DNA from 4 places in the Streptomyces sp. NPDC037242 genome. Region 2 is predicted to be linked to each of the others. Evidence: riboswitches for the same ligand, from Rfam matches in the RefSeq annotation. Region 2 holds a riboswitch; each other region holds the start of a gene.
The links. Region 2 has a riboswitch for cobalamin ahead of metE (5-methyltetrahydropteroyltriglutamate--homocysteine S-methyltransferase). Riboswitches for the same ligand answer to the same signal wherever they lie in the genome.

Region 1 (3,662 bases), on a different contig from region 2:
AGGCCGCGCTCGCGCAGCCAGGCCAGGGCCTTGACCGTGCCCCGGGTGCCGGGCACGACGACCAGGTCCGCGTCGGCCAGCTCCTCCGCCCGGTCCACGAACCGCACCACGACCCCCGGCTCCGCCGCGAGCGCGTCGACGTCCGTGAAGTTCGACATCAGCGGCACCGCGCACACCGCGACCCGCAGCACGTCCTCGCCGACCGGCGGGGCGACCACGGACTCCCGTACCGCGCCGCGCAGCGAGACCCGCAGCCCGTCCTCCTCGTCGATGCCCAGTCCGTGCTGGAAGGGCAGCACCCCGTACGTCGCCCGCCCGGTGAGCCCGCGCAGCATCTCCATGCCGGGCTCCAACAGGGAGACGTCCCCGCGGAACTTGTTCACCAGGTACCCGGCGATCAGCGACTGGTCCTCGGGCGAGAGCAGCGCCGTCGTGCCGAAGAAGGACGCGAAGACCCCGCCGCGGTCGATGTCCCCGACCACGACCACCGGGAACCGCGCGGCCCGCGCGATGCCCATGTTCACGATGTCGGTCCGGCGCAGGTTGATCTCGGCCGGACTCCCCGCCCCCTCGCAGATCACGGCGTCATACGTGCCCCGCAGCTGCTCCAGGCAGTCCGTGACGATGCCGAGCAACTGCTCCTGCCGCCCGCCGTGGTAGCCGCGGGCGCTCATCTCGCCCACCGGCTTGCCCAGCAGCACCACCTGGCTGCTGCGGTCGCTGCCGGGCTTGAGCAGCACCGGGTTCATCAGCGCGGTCGGCTCCACGCGCGCGGCCTGCGCCTGCATCGCCTGCGCACGCCCGATCTCGGCGCCCTCGCGCGTCACGAAGGAGTTCAGCGACATGTTCTGCGCCTTGAACGGGGCCACCTTCACGCCCTGCCGGGCCAGCCAGCGGCAGATGCCCGCCGTGACCACGCTCTTGCCCGCGTCCGATGTCGTACCGGCGACGAGCAGTCCGCCGCCGCGCTTCGCGCCGCTCATGCGCGCCGCCCCTTCCTCGTCATGCGGGAGACCCGGGAGACCTGGGAGGCCTTGGAGACCTGGGAGACCAGCAGCCGGGCCGACACACAGGCTCCCAGAGCCAGCCACGTCACCTGCCGCGACAGCCGTACCGCCCGCTCGATGTCCGCGACCTGCACCGGCCGCCCCTGCGCGCCGTTCAGCACGGCCCGGTGCTCGACCCGGCCGCCGTACGCGAGGGTGCCGCCGAGGCGTACGCCGAGAGCCCCGGCGAACGCGGCCTCCACGGGCCCGGCGTTCGGGCTCGGGTGGGCGGCGGCGTCCGCGCGCCAGGCCCGTACGGCCCCCCTCCGGTCGGGTCCGGCCAGTACGGCGGCGAGCGCGGTCAGCCGGGCGCCCGGCCAGCCCGCGACGTCGTCCAGCCGGGCCGAGGCCCAGCCGTAGCGCAGGTAGCGGGGCGACTTGTGGCCGACCATCGCGTCCAGGGTGTTCACGGCGCGGAAGGCCAGCAGCCCGGGGACGCCGGCGAGGGCTCCCCAGACCAGGGCCCCGACCACCGCGTCGGAGGTGTTCTCGGCGACCGACTCCACGACGGCGCGGGCCATCTGCTGCTCGTCCAGGGAGTGCGGGTCGCGCCCGCACAGGTGCGGCAGCCGCTCCCGGGCCACCTCGGCGTCCCCGGCGGCGAGCGCGCCGCCGATGGCGCGGGCCTCCCGGCCCAGCGAGGTGCCGCCCACGACGGCCCAGGTGGCGGCGGCGGTCAGGGCGATCCGGGCGGCCGCGGGCCGGGAGCGCACGGCCCGTGCGCCCAGCGCGCCGACAACGGCCGCGCCCCCGGCGCACACCAGGGTGTGCAGGGCGCCCCGGGCGCGGTCGTCGCGCCACAGGGCACGCTCGACGGCGGCGGCGGTCCGTCCGAAGGCGGCCACGGGGTGCCCACGGCGAGGATCACCGAGGATCCGGTCGCCGATCAGGCCGGCCGTGGCGCCGTACGCGAAAACGCGATCGGCACGCATGGTGGCAGGTATGTCCTCACTCAGGGTCCGCGCCCTGGTTCGACGTGACCGGCGGCGAGAGTTCCTGGCTCCCGGATCCACTCGGCAGAGCGTCCGGTGACAGTGGCGGGACCGCGCCGGATTCGCACCGGACTTCCTCTCCATGCCGCCGTATTGGCTCGGGCAGTCCACCACGCACCGCGAACGCCCGTCAACTCGCCGTTGACCTGCGGCGGGGTACGCGAAAGCTCCCCCCGGGAGAAACCCGGAGGGAGCCCTGACGCGTGGTGTGCGAGTGCCTCAGCTGACGATCAGGTAGATCGCGTAGGTCACGGCCGCCGCGCACAGTGCGAAGCAGGCGTACGCGCCGCTGCGGGCCAGGGTGGCGGTGCCGCCCTGTTCGGTGGCGGCCTCGTGCTTGGAGAGGCCCACGAGGCCCAGGGTGAAGAGGGCCACGAGCGCGACGGTGGCGGAGAGGCTGACCCCGAAGACGGAGCCGAGTGCTGCCCAGTCGATCTTCATACTGCCGTTTCCTCTGTCGTTCTCGGGGTCAGACCGCGGCGGCCGGAGCCGCAGGGGTCGCCGGGGTGGCCGTCGTGGCCGGGATGGTGGCCTTGAGGGCGTCGTCCGTCACCGCGGCGGTCGTGCCCGCGATCGGCGGGACGGCGACGGCGGCCATGGCGGTGGTGACCACACCGGGCTGCTCGGCTTCGGCGCCGGCCGGCTCCACGTCGTTGACGTTGTTGTGGTCGACGACCTGGCGGCGGGAGATGACCCAGATGGCGACGCACGAGGCGACCAGGAAGACCGCCACGCCGGTGACGCCGACGTCACCGGTGCGCATGACCAGCTCGGCGCCGGAGGCGACGAGGGCGGCGGCCGGCAGGGTCAGGCCCCACGCGATGAACATGCGGGTGGCGGTGGACCAGCGGACCACACCGCCCTTGCGGCCCAGGCCCGCACCCATGACGGCGCCGGAGCACGCGTGCGTGGTGGAGAGGGAGAAGCCGAGGCTGGAGGAGGCCAGGATGACGCTGGCGGCCGAGGTCTGGGCGGCGAAGCCCTGCTGCGGCTGCAGGTCGGTCAGGCCGCTGCCCATGGTGCGGATGATGCGCCAGCCGCCGAGGTAGGTGCCCATCGCGATGGCCAGGCCGGCGGAGACGATGACCCAGACCGGCGGGTTGGAGCCGGGGGCGAGCGCACCGCCGGCGACGAGCGCCAGGGTGATGATGCCCATCGTCTTCTGGGCGTCGTTGGTGCCGTGCGCGAGGGAGACGAGGCCGGCCGAGGCGATCTGACCGGCGCGGTAGCCCTTGGTGGAGGTCTTCTCGTCGACCTTGTTGCCGAGCTTGTAGGTGAGCTTGGCGGCCAGCATCGCGGCGATGCCGGCGACCAGGGGCGCGGCGATCGCGGGGATGAGCACCTTGGTGACGACCACGCTGCCGTTGACGGCGTCCAGGCCGGCGGAGGCGACCGCCGCGCCGATCAGGCCGCCCATCAGGGCGTGGGAGGAGCTGGAGGGGAGCCCGACGAGCCAGGTGACGAGGTTCCAGAGGATCGCGCCGACCAGGGCGGCGAAGATCACTTCTGGCTGAATGCCCTCTTCGTTGACCAGGCCCTTGGAGATCGTCTTGGCGACCTCCACGGACATGAACGCGCCGACGAGGTTCAGGACGGCGGACATGGCCACCGCAGTCTTGGGCTT
Region 2 (3,662 bases):
AGGGCGGATGCGGCGCGGGAGGCCAGGTCGGCCCGGTTCGCGGCGAGTTCGGGCGCGATGGAGTCCGTGCCCCCGGTCAGTCCTCGGGCCAGGACGGAGATCTCCCGGGTCTTCTGCCGGGCGAAGGAGAGCCAGCGGCGGACCTGCGGATCGATGTCCCGCTCGGCGCCGGCGTCGAGCGGAACGTGCAGGAGGGAGCAGGACGCGGCGACGTCCACCCGGTCGGCGAGGCCCAGGAGAGTGCCGAGGGTGGCCAGCGACTTCTCGAAGTCGTTGATCCAGATGTTGCGGCCGTTGACGACACCGGCCACCAGCCGCTTGCCCGGCAGCCCGCCGACCGCTGCGAGGTCCTCCGGGTTGGCGCCGCCCGCCTCGGTGAAGTCGAGCGCCAGGCCCTCGACGGGGGAGGCGGCGAGCACCTGGAGGGCCTGGCCGAGCCGGCCGAAGTACGAGGCGACGAGCAGCTTGGGGCGGTCGGTCAGGGCGCCGAGGTCGCGGTAGGCGCGGGCGGCGGCCTTCAGCTCGGCCGGGGTGCGGTCCTGCACCAGGGCGGGCTCGTCGAGCTGCACCCACTGCGCCCCGGCGGCCCGCAGGGCCGCGAGGACCTCGGCGTAGACGGGGAGCAGCCGGTCCAGCAGCGCCAGCGGTTCGAAGTCCGCCGCCACGCCGGGAGCCGGCTTGGCCAGCAGCAGGTAGGTGATCGGGCCGACGAGCACGGGGCGGGCGGTGTGGCCGAGCGCGAGGGCCTCCTCCAGCTCGGCGACCTGCTTGGCCGGGTCGGCGGTGAAGACGGTGTCGGGGCCGAGCTCGGGGACCAGGTAGTGGTAGTTGGTGTCGAACCACTTGGTCATCTCCAGCGGGGCGGCGTCCCGGGTGCCGCGCGCCATCGCGAAGTAGCCGTCGAGCGCGTCGGCGGCGACGGCCGCGCGGTGCCGCTCGGGGACGGCGCCGACCATGGCACTGGTGTCCAGGACGTGGTCGTAGTACGAGAAGTCGCCGGTCGGGACTTCGGTGATGCCGGCCTCGGCCAGCTGCTGCCAGTTGGAACGGCGCAGTGCGGCCGCGGTCTCCCGGAGGGCGTCGGCGGTGACCCGGCCCTTCCAGTAGCCCTCGACGGCCTTCTTCAGTTCGCGGTTCTGGCCCTGGCGGGGGTAGCCGTACACGGTGGCTCGTGCTGCCGCGGCTGCGGGCTTGGCTGTCACGGAACTCTCCTTCGCGAGATGTGTCCAGGAACGCCCCGGCGACGGGACGTGGACGCGAAGGAACGACGCGGCGGGCGGCCCGTGGCGCGGAGCCGAAGCCCGCGTCTGCCGCTCGCTGTGTACGCCGACCCGCCCACGAGGTCACCGGGATGTCCGCACGCGAACGGTCGCGTGCGGGCAACGGGCAGGTCTTCGGACTCGCGGGCACGCCTGCCGGTCTCCCGGCGGGCACCTACTGGCCGTCGCTTCCCAGGACCGTTGTCCGGTCCCAGTGCGTATGACGGCGGTCGTTCCCGCTCACCGCTGCGGGGCAGTCCCGGATTCCCACCGGGTTCCCTCTTACGACGCATCCCGCCTGGCGGACGGGGCGAACCAGCTGCACCGGCCACCTTAGGGGATGTCCCGCGCTCCCCGCCGGGAGGGGTGTCAACGCGGCCCGCACGCACGCTCGGTGGGGCACGGCGACACCACTCGCCGTACCCCACCGTTCCCGCGCACCTCCGGGCACCCTCGGCCCGGAGACCTGCCGGGGCCCCTCAGCCCCGGCCGTAGGTGTGGAACCCGCGGCCGCTCTTGCGGCCCAGCAGCCCGGCCTGCACCATCCGCTGGAGCAGCGGGGGCGGGGCGTAGAGCGGTTCCTTGAACTCCTCGTAGAGGGATTCCGCGATGGCCGCGACCGTGTCCAGGCCGATGAGGTCGGCTAGCTTGAGCGGACCCATCGGGTGGGCGCAGCCCAGTTCCATGCCGGCGTCGACGTCTTCAGCACGTGCGAACCCGGATTCGGCCATCCGGATGGCCGACAGCAGGTAGGGGATGAGCAGGGCGTTGACGACGAATCCGGCCCGGTCCTGGGAACGGATCGTGGTCTTGCCCAGGGTGTCCCCGGCGAAGGCCTCCACGGCGGCGAGGGTGTCCGCCGACGTGTGGAGGGAGGACACGACCTCGACGAGCGGCAGTACGGGCACGGGGTTGAAGAAGTGCAGGCCCACCACCCTGTCGGCGCGTCCGGTCGCCATGCCCAGGCGCATGATCGGGATCGCGGAGGTGTTCGTGGCGAGGACGGCACCGGGGTCCGCGACGATCTTGTCGAGAGCGGTGAAGATCTCGGTCTTGACGTCGGGGTTCTCGGTGACCGCCTCGATGACCAGCTGGCGGTCGGCGAGGTCCTCCAGGTCCCCGGTGAACAGCAGTCGGGCCAGCGCGTCCTCCGCGGAGATCCGGTCCAGCCTGCCCCGCTGGACGGCGCGCTCCAGGGAGACGGCGATCCGCTCCCGGGCGGCGCGAGCGGCGGCGGCGTCCGACTCGGCGACGACGGTGTCCAGGCCGGCCCGGGCGCACACCTCGGCGATGCCGGCGCCCATCTGTCCCCCGCCGACGATGCCGACGCGCCGGATGGGGCTCGGCCGTACCGCGGCGTTCACGCGTTCACCTGCGCGGTGAGGGTGGCGGTGCGGACGAGGTGGCGGGTGTAGGCCTCGGGCGTGAAGAAGGCGGGGAGCTGGACCGACAGTGCCGTGTCCACGAAGACCTCGCGCGCTTCGAGGACGAGGGCCTGCGGGTCCTCGGCTTGCAGGGCGGCGCATTCGGCGTCGAGGAGGTCGATGACGGTGCCCCGGTCCACCCGGTCGTGTCGGAGCCACTGCCAGATCTGGACGCGGGCGATCTCCGCGGTCGCGGCATCCTCCATGAGGCCGTTCAGCGCTACGGCGCCGCTGCCGCGCAGCCAGGCGTCGAAGTAGCGCAGGGCGACGGCCACGTTGGAGCGGATGCCCTCGGAGCTCGGCGGGGCGGCGATCCGGCGGACGGACAGCAGATCGGCGGCGGTCACCTCGACGTCCTCACGCGTCCGCTCCAGCTGGTGGGGCCGGTCCCCCAGGACGTTGCCGAAGACCTCCCGGCAGACGGGGACGAGCCCGGGGTGCGCGACCCAGGAGCCGTCGAAGCCGTCCTCGGCCTCCCGCTCCTTGTCGAGCCGCACCTTCGCCAGGGCCGCGGTGTTGGCCTCCGCGTCCCGGCTCGGGACGTGGGCGGCCATCCCGCCGATGGCGTGGGCCCCGCGCCGGTGGCAGGTCCGTACGAGGAGCTCCGTGTAGGCCCGCATGAAGGGGGCGGTCATGGTGACCGCGGCCCGGTCCGGGAGCTGGAAGTCGGTGCGGTGGCCGAAGTTCTTGATCAGGCTGAAGAGGTAGTCCCAGCGGCCCGCGTTCAGGCCCGCGCTGTGCTCGCGCAGCTCGTAGAGGATCTCCTCCATCTCGAAGGCCGCCGTGATCGTCTCGATGAGCACGGTCGCGCGGACCGTGCCGCGGGCAATGCCGAGGAGGTCCTGGGCGTACAGGAAGATGTCGTTCCACAGGCGGGCCTCGTACCGGTTCTCCAGCTTGGGGAGGTAGAAGTACGGGCCGTGGCCGGCGTCGATCTGGCGCTGGGCGCAGTGGAAGAAGTACAGCCCGAAGTCGACCA
Region 3 (3,662 bases), on a different contig from region 2:
AACTGCACCGCGGCGAGCGGGGCGTCCTTCGGCAGCCGGAAGGTGGCGAAGCCGAGCGCCGTGCCGCCGGGGTCGAGGGTGACGGTGTCGGGGAAGGCCGCACCCGCCTGCGTCGAGATGCCGGCGCCGGTGTACCGGTGGCCGTACGTGTCCAGCAGGTGCGCGGCGGCGGCTGGGGAGTCCTCGTACACGGCGGTCCCGGTGTTCTCCAGGCGGAACTCCACGGAGACCAGGCGATCGGCGCTGCCGGGCGCGGGCGCGGGCGCGGGCGCGGGGGCGGTCGGGTCGGCTGGGCCGGCGGGCTCCGTCGGCTCGGCGGGGATCGCCGGGTCGGCCGGGATCGCCGGGTCGGCCGGGTCCGTCGGGGTCGCCGGGTCCACCACCCGGGTGAGCGTGACGTCGAGCCGCTCGCCCGGCCCGTCGCCGGAGAGCGAGATGGTCTCGCCGGAGGCGCCGGCCGCGCCCAGCAGGGCGGGCGCGAGCAGGATCGCCGCCGCGAGCCGCGCCGCCCGCACCCGGACGCGGGGCCGCGCCCCGGCGGCGCGCTCCTCTCGGCGCACGGCGGAAGCTGCCGCTCGACGGATCACCCCGCCCACGATCCTCCGCGTCCCCCGGTCCCGCCACCGGCCGGAGCGGCGTGCGCCCTCGTAGCCTGATCCCCATGCTCTCCCTCGAATCCGGCGACCCGCTCGCCGTCTCCGTCTCGGCAGCGATCCGCGCCGGCGACCTGTCGGAGCTGCGTCGGCTCCTGGACGCGAACCCCGGGCTCGCGACCTGCCGCATCGTCCGGCGGGGCGCGGCCGCCGGGGAGCGCAGCCTGCTGCACATCGCCACCGACTGGCCCGGGCACTACCCGCAGACCACGGAGGTGATCCACGCCCTGGTGGCCGCCGGGGCGGATCCCGGAGCCCGGTTCGTCGGTTCGCACGCGGAAACCCCACTGCACTGGGCCGCGAGCAATGACGACGTGGCCGCCGTCGACGCGCTCATCGCGGTGGGCGCGGACATCGAGGCCCCGGGCGCCCTCCTCGGCGGCGGCACCCCGCTGGCCGACGCGACCGGATTCGGCCAGTGGCGCGCCGCGCGCCGCCTCCTCGACCACGGCGCCCGTGTCGACCTCCAGGACGCCGCGGCCCTCGGACTCCTGGACCGGGTGGAGGAGTTCCTCGCCGCCGGGGCGTCCCGGGAGGACGTCACCAGCGCCTTCTGGGGTGCCTGCCACGGGGGCCGACTGTCCACTGCCCAATACCTGTTGTCTCAAGGAGCGGACATCAACTGGATCGGCTACGGCGACCTGACCCCCCTGGATATCGCTCTGACCAGCGACGATGGCCCCCTCATCGCCTGGCTCCGATCCGCCGGCGCCCGCACGAGCCGCGAAATTCCCGTGAGTTGATCCCCGAATTCAGTGGATCTTCGGCGCCTGCCGTGTCATGGTTGGTCTCGCCGAAGGGGTGTAGCTCAGCTGGTCAGAGCGCCGGTCTCCAAAACCGAAGGCCGCAGGTTCGAATCCTGCCGCCCCTGCAACGCCGTACTACGGCCCCGTTGTGAACGAACGCCCAGGCGCGAGACCCCTCGCACCTGGGCGTTCGTCGTTCCCCCACCTCACCGCCGAGGTGCCCGCCGCCGGGCGTCTGGCAGACTGGGCCGCGTTACCCAGGCGGTGCAGGACAGGAAACCGGTGCGAATCCGGTGCGGTCCCGCCACTGTGACCGGAGCCCGCCCGAGGGATCTGGGAGTCAGACACTGACGCACCGCCTCTTCACTTCGACCAGGGGACGCGGATCCCCCGGAGAGGCTTCGCCATGTCGCGTTCTCGCGCACTCCTGCGGGCATTTGTGCCGGTTTCACTTCTGATACCCCTGGCCGCTTGCGGTGGTTCCCCGGATGGGGGAGACCCGGCGGCAGGGGCCGCCGCTGCGCCGGGATTCCCGTACACCGTCACGAACTGCGGGGTCAGCAGCACCTATCAGGCCCCGCCCCGACGGGCCGTCGCCATGAACCAGCACGCGACCGAGATCCTCCTCGCCCTCGGGCTGGAGGAGCGGATCGCCGGGACCGCCTACCTGGACGACGCCGTACTGCCCGCCTACCGGCCCGCCTACGACAAGATCAAGGTGCTGGCCAAGGAGTACCCCTCCAAGGAGGTCCTCCTCGGAGCCGACCCCGACTTCGTCTACGGCGGCTACTCCAGCGCCTTCGACAAGGCGCAGGGCCGCGACCGCGAAGGACTGGCCCGATCCGGCATCAACTCGCGGCTCAGTGTGGAGTACTGCACCGAAGGGCCGGTCGGTCTCGAACAGCTCAAGACCGAGATCACCGAGGTGGCACGGACCTTCGGCGTGCCCGAGCGCGGCGCGAAGGTCATCGAGGACGAGCAGCGCCGCATCGACGCCGTCACCGCGCGTGTGAAGGACCGGGCCAAGCCCTCCGTCTTCGTCTACGACTCCGGCGAGGCCTCCGCCTTCACCTCGGGAGGCGACGGCATCGGGAACCAGATCGTCTCGCTGGCGGGCGGGACGAACACCTTCGCCGACCTCAAGGACACCTTCGGCGACGTGTCGTGGGAGAAGGTCATCGAGCGGCGGCCCGAGATCGTCCTCATCTACGACTACGGCGGCACCACCGTCGAAGCCAAGAAGCAGCGCCTGTTGAACGATCCGGCGCTGGCGCAGGTTCCCGCGATCAAGAACCAGCGCTTCGTCGTGCTCCCGCTCTCCTCGGCCGTCCTCGGCGTACGCGTCGCCGACGCCGTCGAGTCCCTGGGCCGCCAGCTCCACCCCGACGCCGCGTGAGGCGGCGCCGTACCCCGGTCGTCGTCCTCGTACTCGGCTGCGCCCTGGCCGCGTCCGCGGTCGCGGGCCTGGCCCTCGGGCCGGTGCGGATCGCGCCCGGCCGGGTGCTCGACATCCTGCTCGCCGGACCCGGCCCGGGCGGCGGAGCCTTCGGTTCCATCGTGTGGGACGTGCGCATGCCGCGGGTCCTGCTCGGGGTCTTCGTCGGCGCGGGGCTGGCTGTCGCGGGCACCGTGCTCCAGGCCCTGGTGCGCAATCCGCTGGCCGACCCCTTCCTGCTCGGGGCCTCCTCCGGGGCCTCGGCGGGAGCCGTCGCGGTCATCGTCCTCGGCGCGGGCGCGGGATTCGCCGGCGGGGTCGGCGTGCCGCTGGCCGCCTTCGCCGGATCGATGGGCGCGCTCGTCGCCGTCTACGCGATGGCCCGGCGCGGCGGCACCATGACCACCGGCCGGCTGATCCTCGCCGGAGTCGCCGTCCAGTACGTCCTGTCCGCCCTCACCAGCCTGGTGCTCGTGCTCGCCGCGCACCCCGACCAGGTCCGCAGCGTGCTGTTCTGGACCCTCGGAGGCCTGGGCGGGGCCCGCTGGGACGAACTGGCGCTGCCCGCGGCCGCGCTGCTCGTCGGCACCGGCCTGCTCGTCGCCCTCGCCCGGCCGCTCGACCTGCTGCTCGCGGGCGAGGAGGGCGCGCGGACGCTGGGCCTGGACACCGGGCGGTTCCGCGCGGCCGTCTTCGTCCTGACCTCCCTCGTCATCGGCGTACTGGTGGCCTACAGCGGGGCGATCGGTTTCGTGGGGCTGATGGTTCCGCACGCCGCCCGGATGGTCGTGGGTGCCGGACACCGCGCGCTGCTGCCGGTGGCCGCGC
Region 4 (3,662 bases), on a different contig from region 2:
CCGTTGCGGCCCAGCAGCACCAGCGCCCGTCCCTGCGCGATGGCGAAGTCCACGCCGGACAGGACGGCCGGGCCGTCCTCGTACGCGTAGCCCGCGCCCACCAGTTCCACCAACGGCCTCACAGGTAAAGCCCCTTCAGCAGGAGAGTCAGGGTGATCAGTGCGGCCAGCAGGGCCGCGGTCCCCGCCAGGAACCGCCACGACAGCGCCGCCTCCGGTACGAGGACCCGCAGCGCGCCGTCGTAGCCGCGCCCGGCCAGCCCCACCTGGAGCCGGGCCGCGCGGTCGAAGGCCCGTACGAACGAGGTCGCGGCGAGCCCCGCCAGGGAGCGCCACACCGCGGCCCGGCCGGTGTGCCCGAGCCGGGCCGCCTGGGCCCGGCGGACCTGGGCCATCGAGTCCAGCAGCAGGAACCCGATCCGGTACATGACCAGGGCCACGTCCACCACCGGGGCCGGCACCCCCGCCCGCACCAGCCGCGGCAGCACGTCCGAGACCGGGGTGGTGAAGGCGAACAGCAGCACGCCGAGCGAGGCGGCCGAGGTGCGCAGCAGCAGCTCCGCCGCATGGCGCGGCCCGTCGGGGGCGAGCGAGAGCGGCCCGGCCGGACCGCCGACGGCGAACAGCAGCGGCAGCGCGCCGGTGAAGCAGAAGCCGAGCGGGATCCGGAAGGCACGCCACAGCTGCCGTCCGCCCACCCCGGCGGGGCCGAGCAGCAGGGCGAGGGTCGCCGCGCCGACCAACGGCCCGCCGGGCCAGGGCGGGAGGGACACGGCGGTGACCGTCAGTCCGAGGCCGAGCAGCGCCTTCTCCAGCGGATGGCGGCGGCGCCAGCGGCTGCTGTGGGCCGCTACGTCGATGGGCAGCACCGCCTAGGACTCCGGGGCGGCTTCGGCGGCGGCCTCGCGCGCGGCGGCCGCACCCTGGCGGCGGCCCTTGCGCACGCCGAAGTAGTACGCGAGCACGCCCGCTCCGAGGGCGGCCTGCAACGCGAACAGCGCCGACTCGACCTCCCCGGACGGGGGTTCGTACAGGGGGGAGAACCACGGCTCGTAGTCCGGCTTGAGCTGGGTGATGGCCGCTTCCGCCTGCGCGTCGGCGCCCGTGAACGGCTCCTCCTTGCCCTCGCCCAGCCCCAGCGCGATCGGGAGCACGGCGAGCGCCGCCACCAGGAGCAGCAGCAGAGCGTTGACCTTCGTGTTCTTGCTCATCTTGATGCCCATCAGGCCGCCGCTCCCTGCTGCTTGTCCCCGGTGAGCTTCGCGACGCCCAGGCGGACCAGGTCCGACTTGCTGGACTGCACGAGCAGCCGCATCACGAGGACGGTCAGCAGGCCCTCGCTCACCGCGAGCGGGATCTGGGTGACCGCGAAGATCCCGCCGAACTTCGCGAGCGCACCGGCAAAGCCCGTACCCGGGTCCGGGAAGGCCAGCGCCAACTGCACGCTGGTGACGCAGTAGGTGACCAGGTCGGCGAAGAAGGCGCCGAAGAAGACGGTCACCATCAGGGGGAGGTCGAAGCGGCGCAGCAGCCGGTAGACCCCGTAGCCCGCCCAAGGGCCTGCGATGGCCATGGAGAAGACGTTGGCGCCGAGCGTGGTCAGCCCGCCGTGCGCCAGCAGCAGCGCCTGGAACAGCAGGGTGATCGTGCCGAGCACGGCCATGATCGGCGGCCGGAACAGGATCGCTCCGAGCCCGGTCCCGGTGGGGTGCGAGCAACTGCCCGTCACCGAAGGGATCTTCAGGGCGGAAAGGACGAACGTGAACGCTCCGGACGCGCCGAGCAGCAGCGTGCTCTCGGGGTTGGCCTTCACCTCACGGGTGAGGGCCCGGACACCGTGTACGACGAAGGGAGCGGACGCGGCGCCCCAGGCGACCGCGTGCAAAGGGGGCAGGAACCCCTCGGCTATATGCATGAGTAGGGAGACCTCTCCAGCACCTCGTGGATGGACAACGCACCCCGGCCGGTCTCCTGGCTCACGGGTGGTGATGCCCTGTCTCCGCCTTCCCGGGCGGCGCGGAACCTCCCGCACAGCCCAGTGGCTTTCCCGCAGGAGTGGAGCCGGACTTCCCGTTCACAGTGGCGAGGGCCGCGCCGGTTTCCCACCGGCTTCCCGAACACCAAGGCCCGCTGACCCTAGTCGCCCGGACGGACCGGTAACAACTTGCACCGATTCGTACGGCCGCGGTCCGGTGGCGGGCCCGCGCGGCCCCGGGGAGGGTGGGGGAGTGGCCTCTGACTTCGACTACTCGGACCTGACCGCCGTCTACGTGAACTGCACGCTCAAACGCTCGCCCGAGACCAGCAACACCGAGGGCCTGATCGACAGGAGCCGCGCCGTCATGGCGGCGGCCGGCGTCCGGACCTCGCTGATCCGCGCCGTGGACCACGACATCGCCACCGGTGTCTGGCCGGACATGACCGAGCACGGCTGGGAGAGCGACCAGTGGCCGGTCCTGTACAGCCAGATCATGGACGCCGACATCCTCGTGCTCTGCGGCCCGATCTGGCTCGGCGACAACAGCTCCGTGATGAAGCAGGTGATCGAGCGGCTCTACGCCTGCTCCTCGATCCTGAACGAGCGGGGCCAGTACGCGTACTACGGGCGCGTCGGCGGGGCGCTGATCACCGGGAACGAGGACGGCGTCAAGCACTGCGCCATGAACATCCTCTACAGCCTCCAGCACCTCGGCTACGCGATCCCCCCGCAGGGCGACGCCGGCTGGATCGGCGAGGCCGGGCCCGGACCCTCGTACCTCGACCCCGGATCGGGCGGCCCGGAGAACGACTTCACCAACCGCAACACCGCCTTCATGTCGTGGAACCTGATGCACCTGGCCGCCCTCCTCAAGCGGGCCGGCGGCATGCCGGCGCACGGCAACCAGCGCTCCGAGTGGGACGCCGGCTGCCGCTTCGACTTCCCCAACCCCGAGCACCGCTGAGCCGCCCGGGGCGCGCGGCGGCGCCCCGGGCACCGGGCGCTCAGCACACGGAGGGATGCGGGAAGTCGACGACGAGCCGCTCCGGCGAGTGCAGGACCGAGGTGGTGTAGGTGGGCTTGGTGTCGAAGGCGGCACCGAAGGTGACGTACCCCTCGAAGTCGCCGGTCAGGGCGATCCCCTTGAGCTTGCTCAGGTAGATCTTCTGGAGCTCGGGGCCCTGGTAGACGTTGTTCCCCGCGTCGTCGTGACCGGCGGCGGGGTGCAGGCGGATCGACAGGAAGTGGTTCCCGGCCAGCGGTACGGGCTTGCCGGACCCGTCGTAGACCAGCTCGGGTACGGCCTCGACCGTGACCGGGGGCACGTACCCCTGGAGGTCGATGACGAGCCGGTCGTAGGTGCAGTGCCCGCCCCAGCGGGCGTTGACGACGAGCGGGGTCTGGGTGCGGGTGGCGGCGGAGGCCGGTGCGGCCAGGCCGATGCCCGCGGTGAGCAGGGCGCCCGTGATCAGGGCGGTGACCTGGCGGCGACGTAGGCGGTTCATGGCGTCCCTCCGAATCTCCTCAGACGGGACAAACGGGTGTCACTCATGAGGACACCGCCGCGGCGCCCCCGGTTCCAGGCCCCGCCGCCCCGCCGCCCCGCCGACCTGCCGGCCCTCAGCGCAGCAGCAGGGCGCTCAGCTCGGCGTCGAGGTCGTAGTGGCGCTGCTCGTGCCCGCGCG

Region 1: another riboswitch for cobalamin. It lies ahead of ACZ7GJ_RS34430 (cobalamin biosynthesis protein); the one in region 2 lies ahead of metE (5-methyltetrahydropteroyltriglutamate--homocysteine S-methyltransferase).
Region 3: another riboswitch for cobalamin. It lies ahead of ACZ7GJ_RS25020 (ABC transporter substrate-binding protein); the one in region 2 lies ahead of metE (5-methyltetrahydropteroyltriglutamate--homocysteine S-methyltransferase).
Region 4: another riboswitch for cobalamin. It lies ahead of ACZ7GJ_RS30445 (energy-coupling factor ABC transporter permease); the one in region 2 lies ahead of metE (5-methyltetrahydropteroyltriglutamate--homocysteine S-methyltransferase).

The regions. Positions count from the first base shown of each region.
Region 1 is NZ_JBVJUY010000042.1:36,860-40,521, reverse strand. It holds partial or broken gene ACZ7GJ_RS34435 (cobyric acid synthase) at 1-983, opposite strand, end outside; gene ACZ7GJ_RS34430 (cobalamin biosynthesis protein) at 980-1,978, opposite strand; cobalamin riboswitch at 2,016-2,164, opposite strand; gene ACZ7GJ_RS34425 (hypothetical protein) at 2,258-2,479, opposite strand; gene ACZ7GJ_RS34420 (inorganic phosphate transporter) at 2,508-3,662, opposite strand, start outside.
Region 2 is NZ_JBVJUY010000014.1:42,465-46,126, forward strand. It holds gene metE (5-methyltetrahydropteroyltriglutamate--homocysteine S-methyltransferase) at 1-1,202, opposite strand, end outside; cobalamin riboswitch at 1,369-1,594, opposite strand; gene ACZ7GJ_RS18445 (3-hydroxybutyryl-CoA dehydrogenase) at 1,739-2,623, opposite strand; gene aceB (malate synthase A) at 2,620-3,662, opposite strand, start outside.
Region 3 is NZ_JBVJUY010000022.1:107,274-110,935, forward strand. It holds gene ACZ7GJ_RS25005 (DUF4352 domain-containing protein) at 1-587, opposite strand, end outside; gene ACZ7GJ_RS25010 (ankyrin repeat domain-containing protein) at 662-1,396, shown strand; tRNA gene ACZ7GJ_RS25015 (tRNA-Trp) at 1,451-1,524, shown strand; cobalamin riboswitch at 1,632-1,769, shown strand; gene ACZ7GJ_RS25020 (ABC transporter substrate-binding protein) at 1,806-2,795, shown strand; gene ACZ7GJ_RS25025 (FecCD family ABC transporter permease) at 2,792-3,662, shown strand, end outside.
Region 4 is NZ_JBVJUY010000032.1:95,287-98,948, reverse strand. It holds gene ACZ7GJ_RS30460 (ATP-binding cassette domain-containing protein) at 1-122, opposite strand, end outside; gene cbiQ (cobalt ECF transporter T component CbiQ) at 119-868, opposite strand; gene ACZ7GJ_RS30450 (energy-coupling factor ABC transporter substrate-binding protein) at 872-1,222, opposite strand; gene ACZ7GJ_RS30445 (energy-coupling factor ABC transporter permease) at 1,222-1,914, opposite strand; cobalamin riboswitch at 1,944-2,139, opposite strand; gene ACZ7GJ_RS30440 (flavodoxin family protein) at 2,228-2,941, shown strand; gene ACZ7GJ_RS30435 (AMIN-like domain-containing (lipo)protein) at 2,982-3,482, opposite strand; gene ACZ7GJ_RS30430 (SsgA family sporulation/cell division regulator) at 3,598-3,662, opposite strand, start outside.